2 regions of the Mycoplana ramosa genome follow, and region 2 is predicted to be linked to the other one. Evidence: predicted binding sites of a transcription regulator. Region 2 holds the regulator's gene; the other holds the start of a gene.
What was found. The regulator PhoB, encoded in region 2, activates phosphate uptake and scavenging genes when phosphate is short. The targets are predictions, from matches to a motif close to TGTCATNNANCTGTCAT.
Positions count from the first base shown of each region.

Region 1: a site for PhoB is predicted at 8,741-8,757, ahead of phnC (phosphonate ABC transporter ATP-binding protein). Genes of this name have one in related genera too.

Region 1 is NZ_JBHEEW010000007.1:255,101-266,475, forward strand. Features, by position in the region: gene JNC62_RS11575 (RidA family protein) at 1-200, shown strand, start outside; gene JNC62_RS11580 (response regulator) at 264-1,067, opposite strand; gene JNC62_RS11585 (NepR family anti-sigma factor) at 1,217-1,405, shown strand; gene JNC62_RS11590 (YMGG-like glycine zipper-containing protein) at 1,491-1,751, opposite strand; gene JNC62_RS11595 (DUF3309 family protein) at 1,784-1,939, opposite strand; gene JNC62_RS11600 (CsbD family protein) at 2,088-2,285, shown strand; gene JNC62_RS11605 (DUF1328 domain-containing protein) at 2,426-2,590, shown strand; gene phnF (phosphonate metabolism transcriptional regulator PhnF) at 2,631-3,362, opposite strand; gene phnG (phosphonate C-P lyase system protein PhnG) at 3,457-3,930, shown strand; gene phnH (phosphonate C-P lyase system protein PhnH) at 3,930-4,535, shown strand; gene JNC62_RS11625 (carbon-phosphorus lyase complex subunit) at 4,539-5,645, shown strand; gene JNC62_RS11630 (alpha-D-ribose 1-methylphosphonate 5-phosphate C-P-lyase PhnJ) at 5,642-6,529, shown strand; gene phnK (phosphonate C-P lyase system protein PhnK) at 6,526-7,302, shown strand; gene phnL (phosphonate C-P lyase system protein PhnL) at 7,363-8,070, shown strand; gene JNC62_RS11645 (DapH/DapD/GlmU-related protein) at 8,067-8,681, shown strand; gene phnC (phosphonate ABC transporter ATP-binding protein) at 8,813-9,670, shown strand; gene phnD (phosphonate ABC transporter substrate-binding protein) at 9,754-10,659, shown strand; gene phnE (phosphonate ABC transporter, permease protein PhnE) at 10,764-11,375, shown strand, end outside.
Region 2 is NZ_JBHEEW010000012.1:14,820-26,194, forward strand. Features, by position in the region: gene JNC62_RS15530 (peptidase domain-containing ABC transporter) at 1-497, shown strand, start outside; gene JNC62_RS15535 (HlyD family type I secretion periplasmic adaptor subunit) at 494-1,903, shown strand; gene JNC62_RS15540 (2'-deoxycytidine 5'-triphosphate deaminase) at 1,945-3,042, opposite strand; SAM riboswitch at 3,116-3,194, shown strand; gene JNC62_RS15545 (O-succinylhomoserine sulfhydrylase) at 3,237-4,421, shown strand; gene apaG (Co2+/Mg2+ efflux facilitator ApaG/CorD) at 4,643-5,035, shown strand; gene JNC62_RS15555 (YybH family protein) at 5,065-5,526, opposite strand; gene JNC62_RS15560 (Hsp33 family molecular chaperone) at 5,656-6,645, opposite strand; gene argF (ornithine carbamoyltransferase) at 6,852-7,763, opposite strand; gene JNC62_RS15570 (aspartate aminotransferase family protein) at 7,799-8,992, opposite strand; gene JNC62_RS15575 (hypothetical protein) at 8,991-9,248, shown strand; gene JNC62_RS15580 (GcrA family cell cycle regulator) at 9,419-9,937, shown strand; gene phoB (phosphate regulon transcriptional regulator PhoB) at 10,023-10,706, opposite strand; gene phoU (phosphate signaling complex protein PhoU) at 10,753-11,375, opposite strand, start outside.

The DNA.
Region 1 (11,375 bases), on a different contig from region 2:
TGGCGCTTGCCGGCACCGACAAGACGAAGATCCTCTCCGCCCAGGTCTGGATGGCCGACATGGCCGACTTCCAGAAGATGAACGCCGTTTGGGACGCCTGGGTCGCCCCGGGCCATGCCCCGGCGCGCGCGACGGGTGAAGCCAAGCTGGCAACGCCGGACTATCTCGTCGAGATCATTGTCACGGCCGCCCTGGCCTGAAGCTGATCCAAGCAAAAGCGGGCGGGCCTCCACAATAGGCCCGCCTTTTACACTGTGCGGCGGTCAGGCGCTCTTCACCAGCTCCGCCTGCTTGCCGAAAAAGAGCGCCTGGCTGATCAGCGCCTTGACCATTTCCGCATTGAACGGCTTGGTCACCAGAAAGGCCGGCTCCGGGCGTTCTCCGGTCAAAAGCCGCTCCGGAAACGCGGTGATGAAGATCACCGGGATGCTGCTGCTCTGGAGCATATCGTTGACGGCGTCGATGCCCGAGCTGCCATCGGCAAGCTGGATGTCCGCCAGCACCATGCCCGGCGGCGAGCGCCGGAAGAGTTCGTTCGCCTCGCTGCGGGTTCGGGCGACGCCGGTGATCCGGTGACCAAGGCTGGTCACCAGGTCCTCTAGGTCCATGGCGATGAGTGGCTCGTCCTCGATGATCAAGATGTCCGTCGCGACCTGTTTGGAGATCTCCATGGCGGCCTGGTCCAGGAGCTCCCTTACCTGCGCCTCGCTCAGGTCGAGGATGTCGGCGCATTCGGCAATCTCGAATCCTTCCACGGCTGCAAGCAGGAAGGCTTTGCGCGCGAGGGGCGCGACATGGTGGAGATTGGCCGCCGCCCGCTGTTCCCATCCGAATGGTGATAGGGAAGCCTCGGGGAGTGTCACCTGGACCGAATCAAACAGCGCGCAGTAGAGCCTGAACAGGCTGATCCGGTCGTCCTTCCGCACCGGGAAAAGGGAAATATCAGCGATCAAAGCCTCAAGCATCGCGGCCACATATGCGTCACCGGAGGTTTGGGAACCCGTTACCGCGCGGGAAAAACGCCGCAACAACGGCAGGTGGGGTGCGATTCGGGTGGATAGCGACATGAACTTCTCCCTCAACACGTTCCGAATCCGGATGGTTTCCTGTAGATTCAGGCGACGACAACGACTGTGGCGCGAACGCGAACTCTATTGGATAGACCGGGTCTGCGGCAAAACAAGGATGCTGTAGCGGCGGCAAGGAGCCCATGGCCATGAACAAGCCGGCTGTCAGCCAAAGCAAGCGCGCTCGGAACCGGGCCATGCTGGATACCGACAGCGTGGTTGGCCGAAGGCTGAAGTCCTACTACGACGCGATCGAAGCGGAACCGCTTCCGCAAGAGTTGCTCGATCTTCTCGAGAAGCTGGACGAGGCGGAGCGGCAAGCCAAGACGCCGCGATGAACCTTGTCGTGCACGCAAGCACAGGATGAAACCGCACAAGACGAGACGCGCCGATGGCGCGCCTCGTCTTTCGCGTGGACCTTGCTTATCGGCACGGGGCTTCATAGCGACGCCCGTAGCGGTCGCGATAGATGCATCGACCCGGCTCGCTTGCGTTGCCGATCAGAGCGCCGATGGCACCGCCGGCCACGGCTCCGACGGCAGCACCGCCGACCTTGTTCGTTACGGCGCCGCCGATGATGGCGCCCGATGCTGCGCCGATCGCCGCACCCTTTTCCGTTTGGGTGCAGGATGTGGCCGCAAGTGCCGACAGGGCGATAGTCGCTGCAACGATGAGCTGTTTCATTCAGTTACCCTTTCAAGTGCAATAGACAACGGTCAGATGCGTCCCATCAGGACCAGAATAAGCAGAATGACGATGAGAAGTCCAAGCCCTCCCGATGGCCCGTATCCCCAGTTCGTGCTGTGGCTCCAACGCGGCAGGGCGCCGATCAGGAGCAGGATCAGGATGATGAGCAGAATCGTGCCAAGCATCGGTGCCTCCGCGAAACGGCGTTCCACCTTCGCTTAACGCGCGTGTGCCGGTGTTGTTCCATCGGCACGAACGCCTGCTTTCGGAACGATCCGCATCGCGGCACGTTCTTCCCCGGCATAACCGCAGCATACAAAGGAAGGATAGGTCATGAACTGGGACATCATCGAAGGCAAATGGATGGAGTACAAGGGCAAGGCCAAGGCGCAATGGGGCAAGTTGACAGACGATGACCTTGACGTGATCAACGGTCGCCGCGTCGAACTCGCCGGCAAGATCCAGCAGCGATACGGAATTGCCAAGGAAGAGGCCGAGCGTCAGATCGACGAATGGCAAGGTCGCCACTGAGGTTCAGTGATCGTTCAAGCGCCGTCCCGACATGGATCGCGGCGGCGCTTGTCTTACTGCAATGCGATCCCCCGTTTTGATCGGGAACTTTCCACGAGACTCATCGTTTTTGGTTTCGATGACAAAAGAGGAGTTCCGCAATGCTTTATTACGCGCTTGTATTTCTCGTCATTGCACTTATTGCCGGCGTCCTTGGGTTCGGCGGCATTGCAGGTGCATCGGCGGGCATCGCCCAGATCTTGTTTTTCGTCTTCCTGGCGCTGCTCGTGATTTCGCTGCTCTTCGGATGGTCAAGACGAGTGTGATGCGGCGGACAGCAAGGGGCGGCCAGCGTGGCCGCTCCTTTCACGTTTCGACGAAGAACCTGACCCGGTCCGCCGCGAAGCGTGACCGGGAGTACTGGATCGGCCGGCCGTCTGTGTCGGCATTGACCGACGTGGTCACCAGCAGGATGGCTCCTGGAGAGAGTTTCAGCAGCCGAAGGTCGATGCCTTCGGCATGGCTCGCGGAGATCTCGGTCGAGCACCTGACATAGTCGTCTATCCCCAGTTCGGCGAGCGCCCTGGTTATCGAGCCGGTGCGCGCATAGACGTCGCCGATCATCGAAAACCGATCGGCAGGGAAGTAGCTGGTCGCAGCGGAGATCGGCTTTCCGTCGGCAATTCCCACGGTTTCGAGGCGGACGCAGCCAATTCCGGTCGCCAGATTCAGCGCCTTGGCGACGATCGGCGAGGCCGGTTCGATCGTCTGGTGCACGAGCCGCCCCTCCAACTCTTTCGCCTGGCCGCCGAGACCTTGCGAAAAACGCGTCCGGCGCGAGATCGGAAATGTCAGGCGGTCACGCCGCTCGATCAGCGTCCCGACCCCCTGCACGGAACGCACCATGCCCTCATCGGCAAGCGACGCCAGCGCGCTGCGCACCGTGTGGCGATTGACGCCGAACGTTTCCGCAAGCGTTGCTTCCGACGGCATCATGCCGGTGTCGTCGTAGTCCCCATTGTTGATCGCAAGCCGCATGCCGTCGGCGATCTGTCGCCACAGGGCCACGCCGGAACGGCGCTCGATCGTTTTCCTCATACCGTCACAAGCCTGTCACGTTGGTTGACTATCACCAAACCATAGGATGTCTGGTTGTCTAGATCAATAGACAACCAAGCGATTGGAGACGAAAATGGCAGCACTGCGAAAACAGCCGTCGCCCGGCCCGGAGCCGGATGCGCGCAAGCGGGCGATGGGCCTCCTCGCCAAGGCGACGCGCGCCGAACTGGAGAAGGCCTGGGAGGCGCTGGACGCCAAGCCTGCGGTTGCTCCGGTGCGCGGCCCCGAGACCGGGCTCGTCATGGTGCGCGGCCGGATCGGCGGCGGCGGAGCGCCGTTCAATCTGGGTGAGGTGACGGCGACGCGCGCCAGCGTGCGCCTCGAGGACGGCGTCGTCGGGCACGGCCAGACCCTCGGAAGCGATGGCGAAAAGGCGCGCCTGGCCGCCGTGTTCGACGCGCTTCTTCAGGGTTCCGAGCACGAAGCGACTGTCCGGCGCCTGCTTGACGAGGTTGCCGCCCGAATCGAGGCGGATGACGCGAAAAAGGCCCGCGAGACCGCCGCCACCCGTGTCGACTTCTTCACCATGGTTCGCGGAGACGACTAATGACCGATACCCAGATCTTTTCCGGTGGGTTCCCCGAGCCGGTGTTTGCGGCTCAGGCCGTCTTTCGCGTCGTCATGAACTGCATGGCTCGCCCAGGCACGATCGGCGGGATCGCCGCGAACGCGAACCCGCCCGAGCCGCTGACCTGTGCGGCCGGCGCGGTTGCGCTGACGCTTTGCGATCACGACACGTTCGTCTGGCTGACGCCGCAGCTCGCCAAGTCGAAGCTGCCGGGTTGGCTGGCGTTCCACACCGGCGCGACAGTGACGGCCGAGAAGCAGGATGCCAGCTTCGCCTTCATCGAGAAGGGGGGCGTGGTGCCGGGCTTCGGCGTGTTCTCGCAAGGGACGCAAGAGTATCCGGACCGCTCGACGACCCTGGTGATCGAGATCGACAGTTTCGAGGGCGGCAGGCCGCTGGTCCTCACCGGGCCGGGAATTCGGGACGAGATGCGATTTGCGCCGAAGGGGCTGCCGGAAGCGTTCCTGTCGCTGGCGCAGGCCAATCGGGCGCTTTTCCCCCGCGGTGTGGACCTGATCCTCTTGGCCGGCGACGACATCGTCTGCCTGCCGCGCACCACAGTCATTCGAAACGGAGAGGCCTGAGCCATGTATGTTGCCGTCAAGGGTGGCGAGGCCGCCATTGCCAACGCCCATCGCCTTCTAGCCGATCGCCGACGCGGCGACCGCAACCTGCCGTCCATCACCATCGAGCAGATCGTCGCCCAGCTCGGCCTCGGCGTCGACCGCGTGATGGCGGAGGCTTCGCTTTACGATCGCGCCCTCGCGGCACTCGCCATCCGGCAAGCCCGCGGCGACATGATCGAGGCGATCTTCATCCTGCGCGCCTATCGCACCACGCTGCCGCGGTTCGGCTATTCGGTGCCGGTCGAGACTGCGGAAATGGTCGTCGAGCGCCGCGTGTCGGCAACCTACAAGGACCTGCCGGGCGGCCAGCTGCTCGGGCCGACCTTCGACTACACGCACCGCCTGCTGGACCCCTCACTTCTGACAGACGAGGCGGTCGAGGCGCCGCTGGAGCGCGATGAGCCGGGCGAGCCGATCATGCGCGTCTCCGATATCCTCGCCGCTGAGGGACTCGTCGAGGATGACGGCAGCCTGCCGGACGGCCATGTCGCAGGCGACCTGACGCGCGAGCCGCTGGAGTTCCCGATGGCGCGGGACCTGCGCCTGCAGGCGCTCGCCCGTGGCGACGAAGGCTTCTTGCTGGCGCTCGGTTACTCCACCCAGCGTGGCTATGCCCGCACCCACCCCTTCGTCGGGGAAGTGCGCATCGGCGAGGTAGAAGTGGAGCTGGACATGCCGGAGCTCGGCTTCTCCGTCTCGCTCGGACGCATCCAGGTGACCGAGTGCCAGATGATCGCCCAGTTCAAGGGGTCGGCGAAAAACCCGCCGCAATTCACCCGCGGCTACGGTCTTGTCTTCGGGCAGGGCGAGCGCAAGGCCATGGCCATGTCGCTCGTCGACCGGGCGCTGCGGGCCGAAGAATTCGGCGAGGACGTCGTCGCGCCGGCGCAGGACGAGGAATTCGTCATTTCGCACTCGGACAATGTGCAGGCGACCGGCTTCGTCGAGCACCTGAAACTCCCCCATTACGTGGATTTCCAGGCCGAGCTCGACCTCGTTCGCCGCATGCGGCGCGAATACGAAGCCGCGCAGAACTTGGGCAACGATCTTGCGGAGGCCGCAGAATGACGACGGCAGAACTGGCGACCTACAATTTCGCCTATCTCGATGAACAGACGAAGCGCATGATCCGCCGCGCCATCCTGAAGGCGATCGCCATTCCCGGCTATCAGGTACCCTTCGCCTCCCGCGAAATGCCGATGCCTTATGGTTGGGGCACCGGCGGCGTGCAGGTGACGGCGGCGATCCTCGGTCCGGACGATGTGCTGAAGGTGATCGACCAGGGGGCGGACGACACCACCAATGCCGTCTCCATCCGCGCCTTCTTCCAGAAGGTGGCCAACGTGGCGGTCACGACGAAGACCCGCGAGGCGACGATCATCCAGACGCGTCACCGCATCCCCGAGGAGAAGCTGACGGCCGGCCAGACGCTGGTCTACCAGGTGCCGATCCCCGAACCCTTGCGCTTCCTCGAGCCGCGCGAGACCGAGACGCGCAAGATGCATGCACTCGAGGAATACGGGCTGATGCACGTCAAGCTCTACGAGGACATCGCCAAGAACGGCCATATCGCCACGACCTATGCCTATCCGGTGAAGGTGGAGGGCCGCTACGTCATGGACCCGTCGCCGACGCCGAAGTTCGACAATCCGAAAATGCACATGGCAGAAGCGCTCCAGCTCTTCGGTGCGGGGCGGGAGAAGCGGATCTATGCTGTGCCGCCGTTCACCGACGTCGTCAGCCTCGACTTCGAGGATCATCCGTTCGAAATCCAGAAGTTTGATCGTCCCTGCGCGCTCTGCGGCGCGGAGAACGTCTATCTCGACGAGGTCGTGCTCGATGACAAGGGCGGGCGGATGTTCGTCTGCTCGGACACCGATCACTGCGAAGACCGCCGCGACCACGGCCATTGCGGCACCATGCTCGCCTACGACAAGGAAGCTGCACGATGAGCGATGAACCCCTTCTCAAAGTCCGCGACATCTCGAAATTCTACGGCGCGCGCATCGGCTGCCGCAACGTCTCCTTCGAGCTCTGGCCGGGCGAGGTGCTGGCGATCGTCGGCGAATCCGGCTCGGGCAAGACGACGCTGCTCAATTGCCTAGCCACCCGCCTCTTGGCGACATCCGGCACGATCGAGTATCGGATGCGCGATGGGCAGATGCGTGACCTCGCCCACATGGGCGAGGCCGAACGCCGCTTCCTGATGCGCACCGACTGGGGCTTCGTCCACCAGAACCCGGCCGACGGCCTGCGCATGACGGTCTCCGCCGGCGCCAATGTCGGCGAGCGGTTGATGGCGGTTGGTGAGCGCCACTATGGCAACATCCGCGAGACCGCCGGCGACTGGCTGCGGCGCGTCGAGATCGGTGTCGACCGCATCGACGATCAGCCGCGCGCCTTCTCCGGCGGCATGCGCCAGCGGCTGCAGATCGCCCGCAACCTCGTCACCTCGCCCCGCCTCGTCTTCATGGACGAGCCCACCGGCGGTCTCGACGTTTCGGTGCAGGCGCGTTTGCTCGACCTGGTCCGCGGTCTCGTTCACGATCTCGAGCTGTCGGCAATCATCGTCACCCACGACCTCGCCGTCGCCCGCCTCCTGTCGCACCGGATGATGGTGATGAAGGATGGTCAGGTGATCGAACAGGGTCTGACCGACCGCGTTCTCGACGACCCGCGCGAGGCTTACACCCAGCTTCTCGTCTCCTCCATCCTGCAGGTTTGACCTGACCGCGGCGCGCCGGCTCAGGCTCGGCTGCGCCCGGTCCAGCAAAAGGACATCACCATGGCGACCCCACTCGTCGTATCCGAAGTCGCAAAGAGCTTCACCATGCACCTTCGAGACGGCATCCGCCTGCCGGTCGTTTCGGACGTCAGTTTTTCCGTCAAGGCCGGTGAATGCGTCGTTCTCGGCGGTCCGTCCGGCATCGGCAAGAGCTCGCTTTTGAAGATGGTCTACGGCAATTACGGCGTCGACGGCGGACAGATCCTCATCGAGCACGAAGGCAAGGTGATCGACCTCGCCAGCGCCGATCCTCGCAGCGTCCTTGCCGTTCGCCGCGTGACCCTTGGCTATGTCAGCCAGTTCCTGCGCGTCGTGCCGCGCGTCGCCGCGATCGACGTCGTGGCCGAGCCTCTTCTCGCCGGCGGCGAGAATCCGGAGGTCGCGCGCGAAAGGGCTGAGGAGATGCTCTCCCGGCTGAACCTGCCGCGTGAACTCTGGCAGCTGCCGCCCGCCACCTTCTCCGGCGGTGAGCAGCAGCGCGTCAACATCGCCCGCGGCTTCATCACCAACCACCGTATCCTTCTGCTGGACGAACCGACGGCCTCGCTCGACGCAAAGAACCGCGAGATCGTCGTCGGGATGATCGCGGAGAAGAAGCGGGCAGGGGTGGCACTTCTCGGCATCTTCCACGATGACGACGTGCGCACGGAGGTGGCCGACCGGATCATAGACGTTTCTGCTTTCTCGCCCAGAAAGGCCGCCGCATGACAAAGCTTTCCGAAAGTCCGCTGATCGACCCGACCGCAAAGGTCACCGACTGCACGCTCGGCCGTTACACCGAGATTTCCGTGCGATCCCGCATCAGCGAGACCGAACTCGGCGACTATTCCTACATCATGGAGGATTGCTCGGTCTGGTGCGCCACGATCGGCAAGTTTGCCAACATCGCCTCGTCGGTGCGGATCAACGCCACCAACCATCCGACGTGGCGCGCGACGCTGCACCACTTCACCTACCGCGCTGCCGACTACTGGCCGGATGCCGACAAGGAGGCCGATTTCTTCGCCTGGCGGCGGGCGCATCGCGTGACGATCGGACATGACGTCTGGATCGGCCACGGCGCGACGATCCTGCCGGGGGTCACGGTCGGCAACGGCGCCGTCATCGGCTCCGGGGCCGTCGTCACCAAGGACGTCGCACCCTACACCATCGTCGGCGGGGTGCCGGCGAAACTGATCCGCGAGCGTTTTCCCAGGCAACTTGTCGAGCGTTTCGAGCGGCTTGCCTGGTGGGACTGGGACCATGCCAGGTTGCGGTCCGCACTTGATGACTTCCGCGCGCTCGACGCGGAAAGCTTCCTCGACCGCTACGAGGCCTGAACAAGCGCAAAGCCCGGGAAACCCGGGCTTTGTGGATTGTTGTCAAACCAACATGAAACTGACATCCGGCCGTCATTGAGTATCGTTAAAGTCCCTACAACATCAATGATTTAACCCTTGAGAGGGATGCCATGTTTCGCCTGATGAACGTCACGCGCCGGTTTGGCGGGCACGCCGCGGTCAACGCGGTCAACATCGACATTCCCCAGGGCCAGATGGTGGGCGTCATCGGTCGCTCGGGTGCTGGCAAGTCTACCTTGCTTCGCATGATCAACCGGCTGGTGGAGCCGACCGAGGGCTCAATCCGCTTTGGCGATGTCGAGGTCTCCGCGTTGCGCGGGGCGGCCCTGCGCAACTGGCAGCGCGACTGCGCGATGATCTTCCAGCAGTTCAACCTGGTGCCGCGCCTCGATGTGCTGACCAACGTGCTGCTCGGCCGTCTCAACCATCGCTCGACGGCGCTCAGCATCCTCAACATGTTCACCCGCGAGGAGCGCATCATGGCGATCGCCGCCCTCGAGCGCCTCGGCATCGAGCAGACGGCACTGCAGATGGCGGGCACGCTGTCCGGCGGCCAGCAGCAACGCGTGGCGATTGCGCGTGCGCTGATGCAGCAGCCGAAGATGATCCTTGCCGACGAGCCGATCGCCTCCCTCGATCCGCTCAACGCCAAGGTCGTGATGGATGCGCTGCGCGACATCAACGAGCGCGAGGGCATCACCGTCATCACCAATCTCCACACGCTCGACACCGCCCGCAACTATTGCGAGCGCATTATCGGCATGTCCGCCGGCAAGGTCGTCTTCGACGGCGCGCCGCGGGAGCTCGACGCCGATGCGGTGCGGTCGATCTATGGCGCGGGTGCCGATGGTTCGGAGATCGATGAAACCATGACATCGACGAGCATTCGTCGCCCGTCTGGCCCGCTCGTGCAGGACAACATCAAGGAATCCGCCAGCGTGAAACCGCTGGCACTGGCCGGCATCTGAGGCGCGGCCAGGATCGAGGGGCCCACGTCAAGGGTCAAAGCCATTCTCAAAGCCGGCGTGGCCGGTCAAACAGGAGAGAAATCATGCTGAAGAAAGCTCTTTTCGGCGCCGTCGCCCTTCTGGCGCTCGTCGGCCACGCCCAGGCGGAAGACCTGAAGGAATTCCGCGTCGGCATCATCGGCGGCGAGAACGAAGCCGATCGCCTGCGCAACTACCAGTGCCTCGGTGACAAGCTGAAGGCCGATTTCGGTTTCGAGAAGGTCTCCTTCTTCCCGGCCGCCGACTATGACGGCGTCATCCCGGGCCTGCTCGGCGGCACCCTCGACTATGCCGAACTCGGCGCCTCCGGCTTCGCCAAGATCTACCTCGCCGACCCCAAGGCCGTCGAGCCGATCCTGACGACGGTCCAGACGGACGGTTCCACCGGCTACTACTCGATCATGGTTGCCCGCAAGGACAGCGGCATCACCAAGCTGGAAGACCTGAAGGGCAAGAAGCTCGGTTTCGCCGATCCGGATTCCACCTCCGGCTACCTCGTCCCGCTCGTGACGCTGCCGGAATCGATCGGCGCGCCCGTCAAGGAATTCTTCGGCGAGACCGGTTTCGGCGGCGGCCATGAAAACCTCGTCCTCGAAGTGCTGAAGGGCAACTTCGACGCCGGCACGACCTTCGGCTCGGGCGTCGGCGAATGGAAGGACGGCTACACCTCCGGCAACCTGCACAAGATGGTGGAGAAGGGCGTTCTCGACATGAACGATCTCGTCGAGATCTGGAAGTCGCCACTGATCCCGAATGGTCCGGTGGTCATCCGCTCTTCGATGGCCGACGACATGAAGGCGAAGTTCAAGCAGTTCATGCTTGACCTGCCGAAGACGGATGCGGCCTGCTTCTCGGCCATCCAGGGCGGCGACTTCACCTCCTTCATCGAGGTCAACGCCGACTTCTACAAGCCGATCATCGACGCGCGCAAGGCGACGATCGGCGGCTGATCCGACTTCGAAATTCTGACAGGCGTCGGCCGGTTTTGCTGGCTGACGCCATTTTTGAATGACGCCTCTTTCATCGGAGTAGAGGCGCAGACGCGGAAAGCGCCATGGCCCTTAACACCCTTCCGAAAGAGTTCAGCGAAAGCGGCGCGCTCATCGAACGCCACTGGCAGGAACTCGCCGCCAAGCGCCGGCTCTATTCCTGGATCGGCTTTGGAATTCTCCTGTTCGCGCTGGGCGGTTCGCTGTGGTTTGCCAATGAAACCAATGCCGGCAAGTTCTTCGACCGGCTCCCGTATCTCTTCGATTTCGTCGGCGGCATGATCCCGCGCGACGGCTTCGAGGTGTTCCGCGCCCTGTTCGACCTGCCGTCTCCCTATGACGACGGCAGCTTCAAGTACAATTATCCGGAGGGTCGGCTCTACCTGACGGAGGGGTTCTATATCCCCGAATATTTCTACAAGATGCTGGAGACGCTCAATATCGCGATCTTCTCCACCATCCTCGGCGCCAGCCTCGGCTTCATCCTCTGCTTTCTTGCGGCGCGCACTCTGATGCCGAACCGCTTCGTGCGCGGTGTCGTTCGTCGTCTGATGGAGATTCTGCGCGCCTTTCCGGAGGTGGTGCTGGCAGGCTTCTTCCTTGCGATCTTCTCGCTCGGTCCGCTGCCGGCCGTGATCGCGGTGTCGATCCATACGGTCGGCGCGCTGGGCAAACTC
Region 2 (11,375 bases):
TCGGCGTGGTGTTGCAGGACAATTTCCTCTTCCGCGGCACGGTGCGCGAGAACATCGCGGCGGCCAAGCCGGATGCAAGTATCGAGGAGATCGTCGATGTTGCCCGTATTGCCGGCGCAGAGGAATTCATCGAGCGGCTGCCGCGCGGCTTCGAGACCATGCTGGAAGAGAACGCCGCCAACCTTTCGGGCGGACAGAAGCAGCGCCTCGCCATCGCCCGGGCGCTGCTGACCAACCCGAAACTGCTCATTCTCGACGAAGCCACGAGCGCGCTCGATCCCGACAGCGAAGCGATCATCCGCGAAAACCTGAGCAAGATCGCCAAGGGGCGCACGGTCATCATCGTTTCGCACCGGCTTTCGACGCTGGTCGATGCCGATGCGATCCTCGTCGTGGAGCGCGGCAAGGTCGCCGATATCGGCCGCCACGACCAGCTGGTTTCACGCTGCATGACCTATCGCCACCTGTGGACCCAGCAAACGAGGCAGGTGGCATGAGCGACGACGGCGCGAAACGGCAGGACACTCTTCCCGCTACGACCGGAACGCCCGGAACCGAACTCGTCGTCCAGTACGCTCGTCCGCCGGTGATCGCGGAGTTCCAGTCGGACGCCGTGGAGCTCGAAGAGCGCCTGCCGCCCAGGGTGGCGCGAATGACCCTCTACGGCATCACCGCGCTGATCGGCTCGGCCATCCTTTGGGCATCGCTCTCGAAGATCGACGAGGTCGTCATCGCCCCCGGCAAACTCGTCACCACCCAACCGACCATTGTCGTTCAGCCGCTCGAGACGTCGATCATCCGCTCGATCGAGGTGGCGGCTGGGGACGTGGTTCACGCGGGCCAGACGCTTGCCAGAATGGACGCGACCTTCAGCCAAGCGGACGCTGACCAGCAGCGCACGAAATTTTCCGCCCTCGACGCCCAGGTCAAGCGCATCGACGCCGAACTCGCAGGGGCTGACTACACGGCAATCGCCGGCAATTCGCCGGATGAGGTGCTGCAGGCGCAGCTTTTCGTCCAGCGGCGCGCCTACTATCTCGCGCAGGTGCAGAACTTCGACCAGCAGATCGCCGGCCAGCTTGCGGTGATCGCCTCCAGCAAGGATCAGCAGGCAGTGCTGACGAACCGGCGCGAAAATCTCAGTCGTATCGAAAGCGCCCGCGAGTCCCTCTACCGGAAGGACAGCGGCTCGCTGATCAACTTCCTCGGGGCGCGCGACGCGCGGCTCGACGTCGAGACGAGCCTGTCGGCGTTGCGCGGCAAGGCGGCGGAGGCCGATCATACGCTGGCGAAGCTGCAAGCCGACCGACAGGCTTTCGTTGAGGACTTTCGCAGGGCGGCGATGGAGCAACTGGTCGAACTGCGCAACCAGCGCGACACGGTCGCCGATGAACTGAAGAAAATGGAGCTGCGGCGTGAGATGATCACGCTGACGGCACCGGCTGACGCCGTCGTCCTCGACCTGGCCCAGCGCTCGGTCGGGTCGGTGGTCCGCGAAGCCGAGCCGATCGTGACGCTCGTCCCGCTCGACGTCCCGCTCGAAGCGGAGGTCTCGGTGAGCTCGCGCGACATCGCACGCGTGGCGGTCGGCAGCGAGGCCCGGATCAAGCTCGACGCCTATCCGTTCCAGAAGTACGGAACGGCGTCGGGGACGATCCGGACGATCAGCCGCGATGCCTTCAACCCGACCCAGCAGGAAGCCGCCACCGGACTATCGCCTGCGCCCTACTTCAAGGCCCGGCTGCCGCTGACCGACATGCAACTCCGCTCCGCCGGTGAACCGATCCGGCTCCTGCCCGGCATGACGGTCTCGGCCGAAATCAAGGTCGGTCGCCGAACCGTGATCTCCTATTTCCTCTATCCGCTGCTGCGCGGGCTCGACAGCGCCATCCGCGAGCCCTGACGGGTGCCGCGGCTCGCAATGACGACCCTTCCAGCGGACGTTCAGCTCGTGCGAAAATGCTTCGACAGCTTCAGGCCTTGCGCCTGGTAGTTGGAGCCCAGTCCGGCGCCGTAGAGGCTTTCGGGAAGTTCGAGCATTCGCTCGTAGACGAGGCGGCCGACGATCTGGCCGTGATCGAGGATGAAGGGCACCTCGTGGCTGCGCACTTCCAGCACCGCCCGGCTGCCCGAACCGCCGGCGGCGGCGTGGCCGAAGCCGGGATCGAAGAAGCCGGCATAGTGCACGCGGAACTCGCCGACGAGCGGGTCGAACGGCGTCATCTCGGCAGCATAGAGCGGCGGCACGTGCACCGCCTCGCGCGAAACGAGAATATAGAATTCGTCCGGATCGAGGATCAGTTCGTTGCGGCCGCGGCTGAACAGCGGCTCCCAGAAATCGAACACGTCGTGCTGGTTCTTCTTGTCGACGTCGATGACGGCCGTGTGATGCTTGCCGCGATAGCCGATCAGCCCTTCCGGCCCGGTGCCCTTCAGGTCTATCGAAAGGGCGATGCCGCCGCCGGAGACGTTCGGGGTGTCGCTCGCCACCAACGTGTCGGACGCGTGCAGCGCCAGCAGTTCGGCATCCGACAGAATGGCATTGCCGCTGCGGAAGCGGATCTGCGACAGGCGCGAGCCGCGCCGCACCACGATCGGGAAGGTCCGGGGCGAGATTTCGAGATAAAGCGGCCCTTTGTAGCCGGCCGGAATCTTGTCGAACTCCTGCGCGCGATCGGTGATGACGCGGGTGAAGATGTCGAGCCGGCCGGTCGAACTTTTCGGATTGGTGGAGGCAGACAGATCCTCCGGCAGGTCGAGGCTTTCCATCAGCGGCACGATGTAGACGCAGCCCGTCTCCAGCACGGCGCCGTGGTCGAGGTCGATCACATGCAGCTTGAGCCGGTCGAGCTTGTCGGCAACGAGATGCGCGGGCCCGGGTAGGAAACTGGCGCGGACGCGAAAGGCCTTCGAGCCCAAGCGCAGATCGAGACTCGCCGGCTGGATCTGGTCAGAATCCAATGCGGCCTCGCTTACGAGCCTGTCGCTGTCGAACAGCCCCTTGATGGCGCGGTCCGCCAGAATTCCTGTTGCACGTACCATAAAGCGTTCCTTTAAGCTGGCCGACAAAACCAAATACGGGCAATTGACGCAAGCACCGCCAGGCAGTATGGACCGGATATCCCGTGGTGATTTGGCCGGTCGGCTTGCAGCCACGTTAAACAAGTAGCTAAAAAGGCCGGGTGTCCAACCGGCCTGCTTTTGCGGCCGGTTTTTTTGTTTGGAAGGCAATCATCATGAGCAAGTCCTGGCGCCCGGCAACCCAACTCGTCCATGGCGGCACCACCCGCTCGCAGCACGCCGAAACGTCCGAGGCCATCTTCCTGACCCAGGGCTTCGTCTATGAAACGGCCGAGGCCGCCGAGGCCCGTTTCAAGGGCGAGACGGAGGGCTTTATCTATGCTCGCTACGGCAGCCCGACCAACGACATGTTCGAGAAGCGCATGTGCCTGCTCGAAGGTGCCGAGGAAGGCCGGGCCATGGCCTCCGGCATGGCGGCGGTCGCTGCCGCGATCCTCTGCCAGGTGAAGGCCGGCGACCATATCGTCGCCGCCCGCGCCCTGTTTGGCTCCTGCCGTTGGGTGGTCGAAACGCTGGCGCCGAAATACGGCGTCGAGTGCACGCTCGTCGACGGGCGCGAGCTCGCCAACTGGGAAAAGGCGATCCGGAAGAATACCAAGGTCCTTTTCCTCGAAAGCCCGACCAATCCGACGCTCGAGGTGGTCGACATCGCCGGCGTCGCCAGGCTGGCAAACCAGATCGGCGCCAAGGTCGTGGTCGACAACGTCTTTGCCACGCCGCTGTTCCAGAAGCCGCTCGAGCTGGGCGCGCATGTGGTCGTCTACTCGGCCACCAAGCACATCGACGGTCAGGGCCGTTGCCTCGGTGGCATCGTGCTGTCCGACAGGCAGTGGATCGAGGAGAGCCTGCAGGACTACTTCCGCCACACCGGTCCGGCCATGTCGCCGTTCAATGCCTGGACGCTGCTGAAGGGGATCGAAACGCTGCCGCTGCGAGTCCGCCAGCAGACCGAGAACGCATCGCGCATCGCCGACTTTCTCGCCGATCACCCCAAGGTCGCGCGCGTCATCTACCCCGGCCGCAAGGATCACCCGCAGGCCGACATTATCGCCCGGCAGATGTCCGGCGGGTCCACGCTGATCTGCATCGAGCTCAAGGGCGGCAAGGAAGCCGCTTTCGCCCTGCAGAACGCACTCGAGGTCGTCGAGATCTCGAACAATCTCGGCGATGCCAAGAGCCTGATCACCCATCCGGGAACGACGACGCACAAGAACCTGACCGACGAGGCCCGCGCGGAACTGGGCATTTCGCCCGGCACTGTCCGCTTCTCCGCCGGCATCGAAGACAGCGAGGATCTGCTCGCCGACTTCGCCCAGGCGCTGGAGAAGGTAAAATCCTGAACCTGGCAGAGCAGCGCATGCCAGCCGTGCGCTGCTTTTTTGCCCCGGAGGCGCCAACGCCGCTTGACGATCGACAATTGTCTTGATCGGATCGTCAAGAACGTGCCAACCAATGCGTAGCGCGTGCTGATGCACATGCCAATGCGCAGATGCGACGCCTCTGCCCGCATGATTCGACCCGACCCGTTCAAGAACAACCCGTTCGAGCTCAAGGCCCTGGAATGTACAGAGCGCTTACCCGCGATATCGAGGTCACTGTCGAGCCCTACTTCCTGGAGGAGCAATCCGACCCGGACGACAGCCGCTATGTCTGGGGATACCGCATCGTCATCGCGAACCATTCCGATGCGACGGTGAAGCTGATGGCGCGCTATTGGAACATCACCGACCAGAACGGGCTGGTTGACGAGGTCAGCGGGCCTGGCGTGGTTGGCGAACAACCGGTGCTGGGACCGGGGGATACGTACGAGTATTCCTCCGGCTGCCCGCTCGACACGCCCTCCGGCGTCATGTTCGGCCATTACCAAATGGAAACGACGACCGGCGAAGCCTTCGATGTCGCCATCCCCGCCTTCTCGCTCGACGCGCCGGGCCAGAGCCGCACCCTGAACTGAAACCGCCGGCGCCGAGAGCCTCTCCGGATCTACATCGCGCCGTCGCTGTTGAAGATGTCGGCCATCACCTTCCAGTCGTCACCGGCCTTCTTCCACACGACCACGTATTTTCCCTTTTCGTCGACGGGCTTTTCGGTCGCGTATCGGAGTTCGTATGTTCCGATCTCATAGGCGAGGTCACCCGACTCCGCGACCTCGACAAGGGTGGGCGAGAAGGTGAGGGAAAAGTCCTTCATGCCGACCAGGCCCTTCCAGGCGGCCTCGACCGCGCCTCGTCCCTTGGCAATCGGCATGCCCGGCGCCAGGATCGATCCGTCCTCGGCATAGAACGCGGCGATGGCCTGCGGGTCCTTGGTCGCAACGGCCTTCAGCCAGGCCTCGTCATTGTTCAGGATCTGCTGCTTGTCGGCGTCCGAATTCGCGGCCGGCATATCGGCCGCCATCACGACGCCGACCGTCATCGGCACGAGAAAGGCAAGTGCGCGCATCATGGCCTCCTCCTCGACGAGCGTGGCGACGGCAGGACGCTGTCACCGCGATCGTACTGTCCATGCGGGCGACTCTAACACAAAAGCGGACGCCGGGGCGGCATTCGCTTTTGCAACCAGAACCCTGGCGCGTCAGGCAGCGGTCACTTCGCCGACCTCGAAGCGATACGTCGTCGAACAGAATTCGCAGGTTGCCGCGATATGGCCGTCGGTCGCGGTATTCTCGACCTCATCCGGCGACAGGCTCGACAGCACCGCCTTGAGCTTGTCGCGCGAGCAGGAACACCGGTCGAACACCTGCTGCGGCGGATAGACCCGCACACCACGCTCATGAAAGAGGCGGAACAACAGGCGTTCGGTTCCGACATTCGGATCCGTCAGTTCGTCGGCATCGATCGTCTCGACGAGCGATCGGGCCTCGGCCCACTTGTCGTCTTCCCCGATGCTGTGACCGAACTTTTCCCCGTCTCCGCCCGGCAGATCCGCCTGGCGCATGCGTTCGGGCGACTCCGGGAGGAACTGCGCGACCATGCCGCCCGCCCGCCAGCGGTGACGCGCCTTGCCGTTCTCATCGCGATCGAACAGCTCGGCCACGCCCAGCCGGACGCGCGTCGGGATCTGTTCGGACTGGCGAAAATAGACCCCGGCGATCTCCTCGAGCGTGTGGCCGTCGAGGGCGACGATGCCCTGGTAGCGCTGCGTGTGCGCGCCCTGGTCGATGGTGAACGCAAGGATGCCCTTGCCGAGCAGTTCGTGCGGGGCGGCCTTGCCGGACTGCACCGCCGCATCCAGCGCGTCGGCGTCGAACCGGGCATAGGCGCGCACGTTCTCGGGGCTGGAAAAGTCCGCCACGAGCAGATCGACCGGACCGTCGCTCTTCGTCTGCAGGATCAACTTGCCTTCGAACTTCAGCGACGTGCCGAGCAGGACCGTCAGCACGATCGCCTCGGCCAAAAGGCGCGCGACGGGCTGCGGGTAGTCGTGCCGCTCGAGGATCGCGTCAAGCACCGGCCCAAGCTGGACCGCGCGGCCGCGCACGTCCAGGCCTTCCACCTGGAACGGCACGACGTGATCGTCGCCGGCAAAATCGATTTCGCCAAGTGTCGGGGCTGGCTGGGCCATATTTCGCTCCTTCAACGCCCGGCCGTCCGGCGCGATGCTGGTCACATCTGCCTGCGACGGCTGCGTTCTTCCATGATTCTGCACCATCGCCGCCGGAATGGTCTCATATCCGGCGGACGCGACGCCAGCGACGTCGCTGCAACATTGGGGTTCGCGCCATAGATCGTGGCACGTCGAGCCGTTTTCAATAGGGCGTGAACGGCCGGTCAAATGGCGTTCAGGCACCAGGCCAGAATCGACTTCTGCGCATGCAGGCGGTTCTCCGCCTCATCGAAGACGACCGACTGCGGTCCGTCGATCACCTCGTCCGTCACTTCCTCGCCGCGATGGGCGGGCAGACAGTGCATGAAGAGCGCATCCTTGTCGGCCTTCTGCATCAGCGCCCCGTTCACCTGGAACGGCTGGAAGATGTTGTGACCGCGGGCACGGTGCTCCTGGTTCATCGACACCCAGCAATCGGTCACGACAGCGTCGGCGCCGGCGACGGCCCGGTCGGCATCATGGCAGAGCACGATCTCGCCGCCATTGTTGCGTGCCCAGTTGAGGATCTTGTCCTCCGGCTCGGAGCCAAGCGGCACGGCCATGTTCATCCGGTAGCCGAAGCGGGCCGCCCCCTCGACGAAGGAATGCAGCACGTTGTTGCCGTCCCCGGTCCAGGCGATCGTGCGGCCCTTCACCGGTCCGCGGTGCTCCTCGAACGTCATGATGTCGGCCATGATCTGGCAGGGGTGCGTCAGGTCGGTCAGCGCGTTGATCACCGGCACGGTCGCATGTTCGGCCATCTCCAGCAGGCGCGCATGGTCGGTCGTGCGGATCATGATCGCATCGACGTAGCGCGACAGCACCTTCGCCGTGTCGCCGATCGTCTCGGCGCGCCCAAGCTGCATCTCGGTGCCGGAGAGAAACAGCGTCTCGCCGCCGAGTTGACGCATGCCGACGTCGAACGACACCCGGGTGCGGGTCGAGGGCTTCTCGAAGATCATCGCAAGCATCTTGCCGGCAAGCGGCCTGTCTGCCGTGCCCTGCTTGGTCGCCGCCTTTCGCACCTTGGCGTCGTCGATGATGGTGCGAAGGTTCTCGGCCGTCATGGCGGAGAGATCGAGGAAGTGTCTGGCCATGTTGTCAGTCCTGCTGTTTCACCCTCGGCATCGCCTCAGGCCTGCTTCTTCTCGGCGCTCAGTTTCTCCGCCGCCCGTTCGATCCGCGTCAGCCCCTCGCGCGCCTCCTCGGCGGTCGTGATCAACGGCGGCAGCAACCGCAGCACGTTGTCGCCGGCCGGGACGAGCAGCATGTGTTCCGCGCGAACCGCCTTGAGCAGGTCGCCCGAGGGGACCTTGGCCTTGATGCCGAGCATCAGGCCCTCGCCGCGGACTTCCTCGATGATATCCGGAAAGCGGTCCGCCAGCGAGGCCAGGCCCTGGCGCAGCACGAGCGCCACGTCGCGAACGTGCTGCAGGAACCCCTCCTCCAGCACGACGTCCAGCACCGCATTGCCGACCGCCATCGCCAGCGGATTGCCGCCATAGGTCGAGCCGTGCGTGCCCGCGACCATCCCCGCCGCAGCCTCCGCCGTCGCCAGGCAGGCGCCGAGGGGGAAGCCGCCACCGATGCCCTTCGCGACCGCCATGATGTCCGGGGTGACGCCGGCCCATTCATGGGCGAACAGCTTGCCGGTCCGGCCGACGCCGGACTGCACCTCGTCAAGCACGAGCAGCAGCCCGTATTCGTCGCAGAGCGCGCGCAGCTCCCGCAGGAACTCGTTCGATACCACGCGGATGCCGCCCTCGCCTTGCACCGGCTCGATCAGGATTGCCGCCGTCTCTTCCGTTATCGCGGCCTTCACGGCGGCGATGTCGCCGAACGGCACTTGGTAGAAGCCGGGAGCCTTGGGTCCGAAGCCTTCGAGATACTTCTCCTGGCCACCGGCGGCGATCGTCGCCAGCGTCCGGCCATGGAAGGCCCCCTCGAAGGTGATGATGTGAAACTTGCCTGGATGGCCCTTGGCGAAATGATAACGCCGCGCGGTCTTGATCGCGCACTCCAGCGCCTCTGCGCCGGAATTGGTGAAGAACACCTTGTCGGCGAACGTCGCGTCGATCAAACGCTTGCCAAGGGCTTCCTGCCCCGGCACCTCGTACAGGTTCGACACGTGCCAGACCTTGTCGGCCTGACTCTTCAGGCTGTCGACCAGATGCGGATGAGCATGGCCGAGCGAATTGACCGCAACGCCGGCGGCAAAGTCGAGATAGCGCGAACCGTCTTCCGCGATCAGCCAGACGCCTTCGCCGCGCTCGAAGCGCAGCGGCGCACGCAGATAGGTCTCGTAGAGCGGCGTGGCGTCAGCCATGGCGCGTATCTCCTTCGCAGCGGATGCGGAAATCCATTCTCGTCTTGAGCTTTCCGTGTGGAAAAATGAAAAATGCCGCCCAGCGGCGGCGGCGGCACTATCGGCATTTCGGCGGTCGATGTCAATAAAAGCAGCTTCCATCCGTTCCGCCCCAGTTGGTCGCGGAGACGGATCCGGATTGCGCGCGGAAAGTGTCGCCGCGCAGCCACACCTCAACGAGCAAGTTGGGGAAAACTGGAAAATCGATTCGGCCTGAATCGGGCGACTCTTGTCACCGAGTCCCCCTGTCAGTAGGTTAAAAGTCAATTGCTAGACTGCATGCGGCGGAACTAGTCACCAACAGTATCAAGGCGTTCCGAGCTCCGGAGCCATCCGGGGCATTGACGACGGATTCCCGGTAGCGAACGCTGGAACGGAGGCGATAGTATGAACTGGACAGACGAGAGGGTCGAGAAGCTCAAGAAGCTCTGGTCCGAAGGATTGAGCGCCAGCCAGATCGCAGCACAGCTCGGCGGCGTCAGCCGCAACGCAGTCATCGGCAAGGTGCACCGCCTCGCTCTGCCCGGCCGCGCCAAGGCCGGCGGCACGCCGACAGCGACGCGCGCCAAACGGCCGGCCGCTGCGCCGCGCCCCGCGAACTTCGCCCCGCGCGTCGTCACCCGCACCGTCGCCCGTCCGGCAGGCGCGACCGTCGTCAAGGAAGAGGTCGCGTTCGAGTACGACGACGCACCGCTCGCGCGCATCGACACCAACGTGGTGTTGCCGATGTCGCGCCGGCTGGAGCTGACCGAACTCACCGAGCGCACCTGCAAGTGGCCGAATGGCGACCCGCTGACGGACGATTTTCACTTCTGCGGCAACGAGTCCCCGGACAATTCGCCCTACTGCCTCTACCATCAGCGTCTGGCCTACCAGCCGTCGGCCGAACGTCGGCGCATGCGCTGACCGGTTCAAGGCCGGGAACGAGGACCGAAATTGCAAACGGGCCCCGCGGGGCCCGTTTTTCGTTTCCGACGTCGTGGCCCGCCGATCAGGCCTCCAGCGAATAGCCGGCTCCGCGCACGGTGCGGATGACGTCCTGCATGTTGGAAAAGTTCAGCGCCTTGCGCAGCCGGCCGACATGCACGTCCACCGTACGCTCGTCGACGTAGATATCATGCCCCCAGACGCCGTCGAGCAGCTGCGAGCGCGAGAAGACGCGCCCCGGAGAGGTCATGAAAAACTCGAGCAGGCGGAATTCCGTCGGGCCGAGGCGCACCTCGCGCGTCCGGCGATGGACCCGGTGCGTCTCGCGGTCGAGTTCGATGTCGCCGCACTTCAGCAGCGTCGAGACCACCTCCGGCCGGGCGCGCCGCAGCATCGCCTTCACCCGAGCCATCAGCTCCGGCGTCGAGAAGGGCTTCACCACATAGTCGTCGGCGCCGGTGGCAAGACCGCGCACCCTTTCGCTCTCCTCGCCGCGGGCCGTCAGCATGATGATCGGCAGGCGTTCGGTCTCGGAGCGCTGGCGCAGACGCCGGCAAAGCTCGATGCCGGAGACGCCGGGCAACATCCAGTCGAGGATCAGAAGATCCGGCTGGCGCTCCTGCAGGCGGATCTCCGCTTCGTCGCCGCGCAGGATCGTATCGACCTCGAAACCCTCCGCTTCGAGGTTGTAGCGCAGGAGGACGCTGAGCGCCTCCTCGTCTTCGACCACGGTAATCTTGGGAACCATGCCTTGAGAACTCCGGCGTTCTAAAATTCAGACACTTCGAGGCGGATCATTCCATCTCCGCGCCGACCGAGGTGGTGTGATCGTCCTTCGGGCGCTCGCCTTCCGGTGGTGCACCCGTCGCCATGTAGAAGATCGTCTCGGCGATGTTGGTGGCGTGGTCGCCGATGCGCTCGATGTTCTTGGCGCAGAACAGGAGATGGGTGCAGGGCGTGATGTTGCGCGGGTCTTCCATCATGTAGGTCAGGAGCTCCCGGAACAGCGACGTGTAGACCGCGTCGATCTCGTCGTCACGCTCACGGATCTCCTTGGCCTTCTCGACGTTGCGTGAGGCATAAACGTCGAGCACTTCCTTCAGCTGCATCAGCGCCAGTTCGGCCAGATGCTCCAGACCGCGGGCGAGCTTGCGCGGCATGCCGGAACTCTGCACGGCAATCACGCGCTTGGCATTGTTCTTTCCAAGGTCGCCGACGCGCTCGAGTTCCGCAGCGATGCGGATCGCGCCCATGATTTCGCGCAGGTCCGCCGCCATCGGCTGGCGCTTGGCGATCGTCAGGATCGCCTTTTCGTTGATCTGCCGCTCGGCATTGTCCAGGATGACGTCCTCGGAGATGACCTTCTGCGCCAGCGCGGCATCGGTGTTGACCAGCGCGCGCACGCTGTCACCCACCA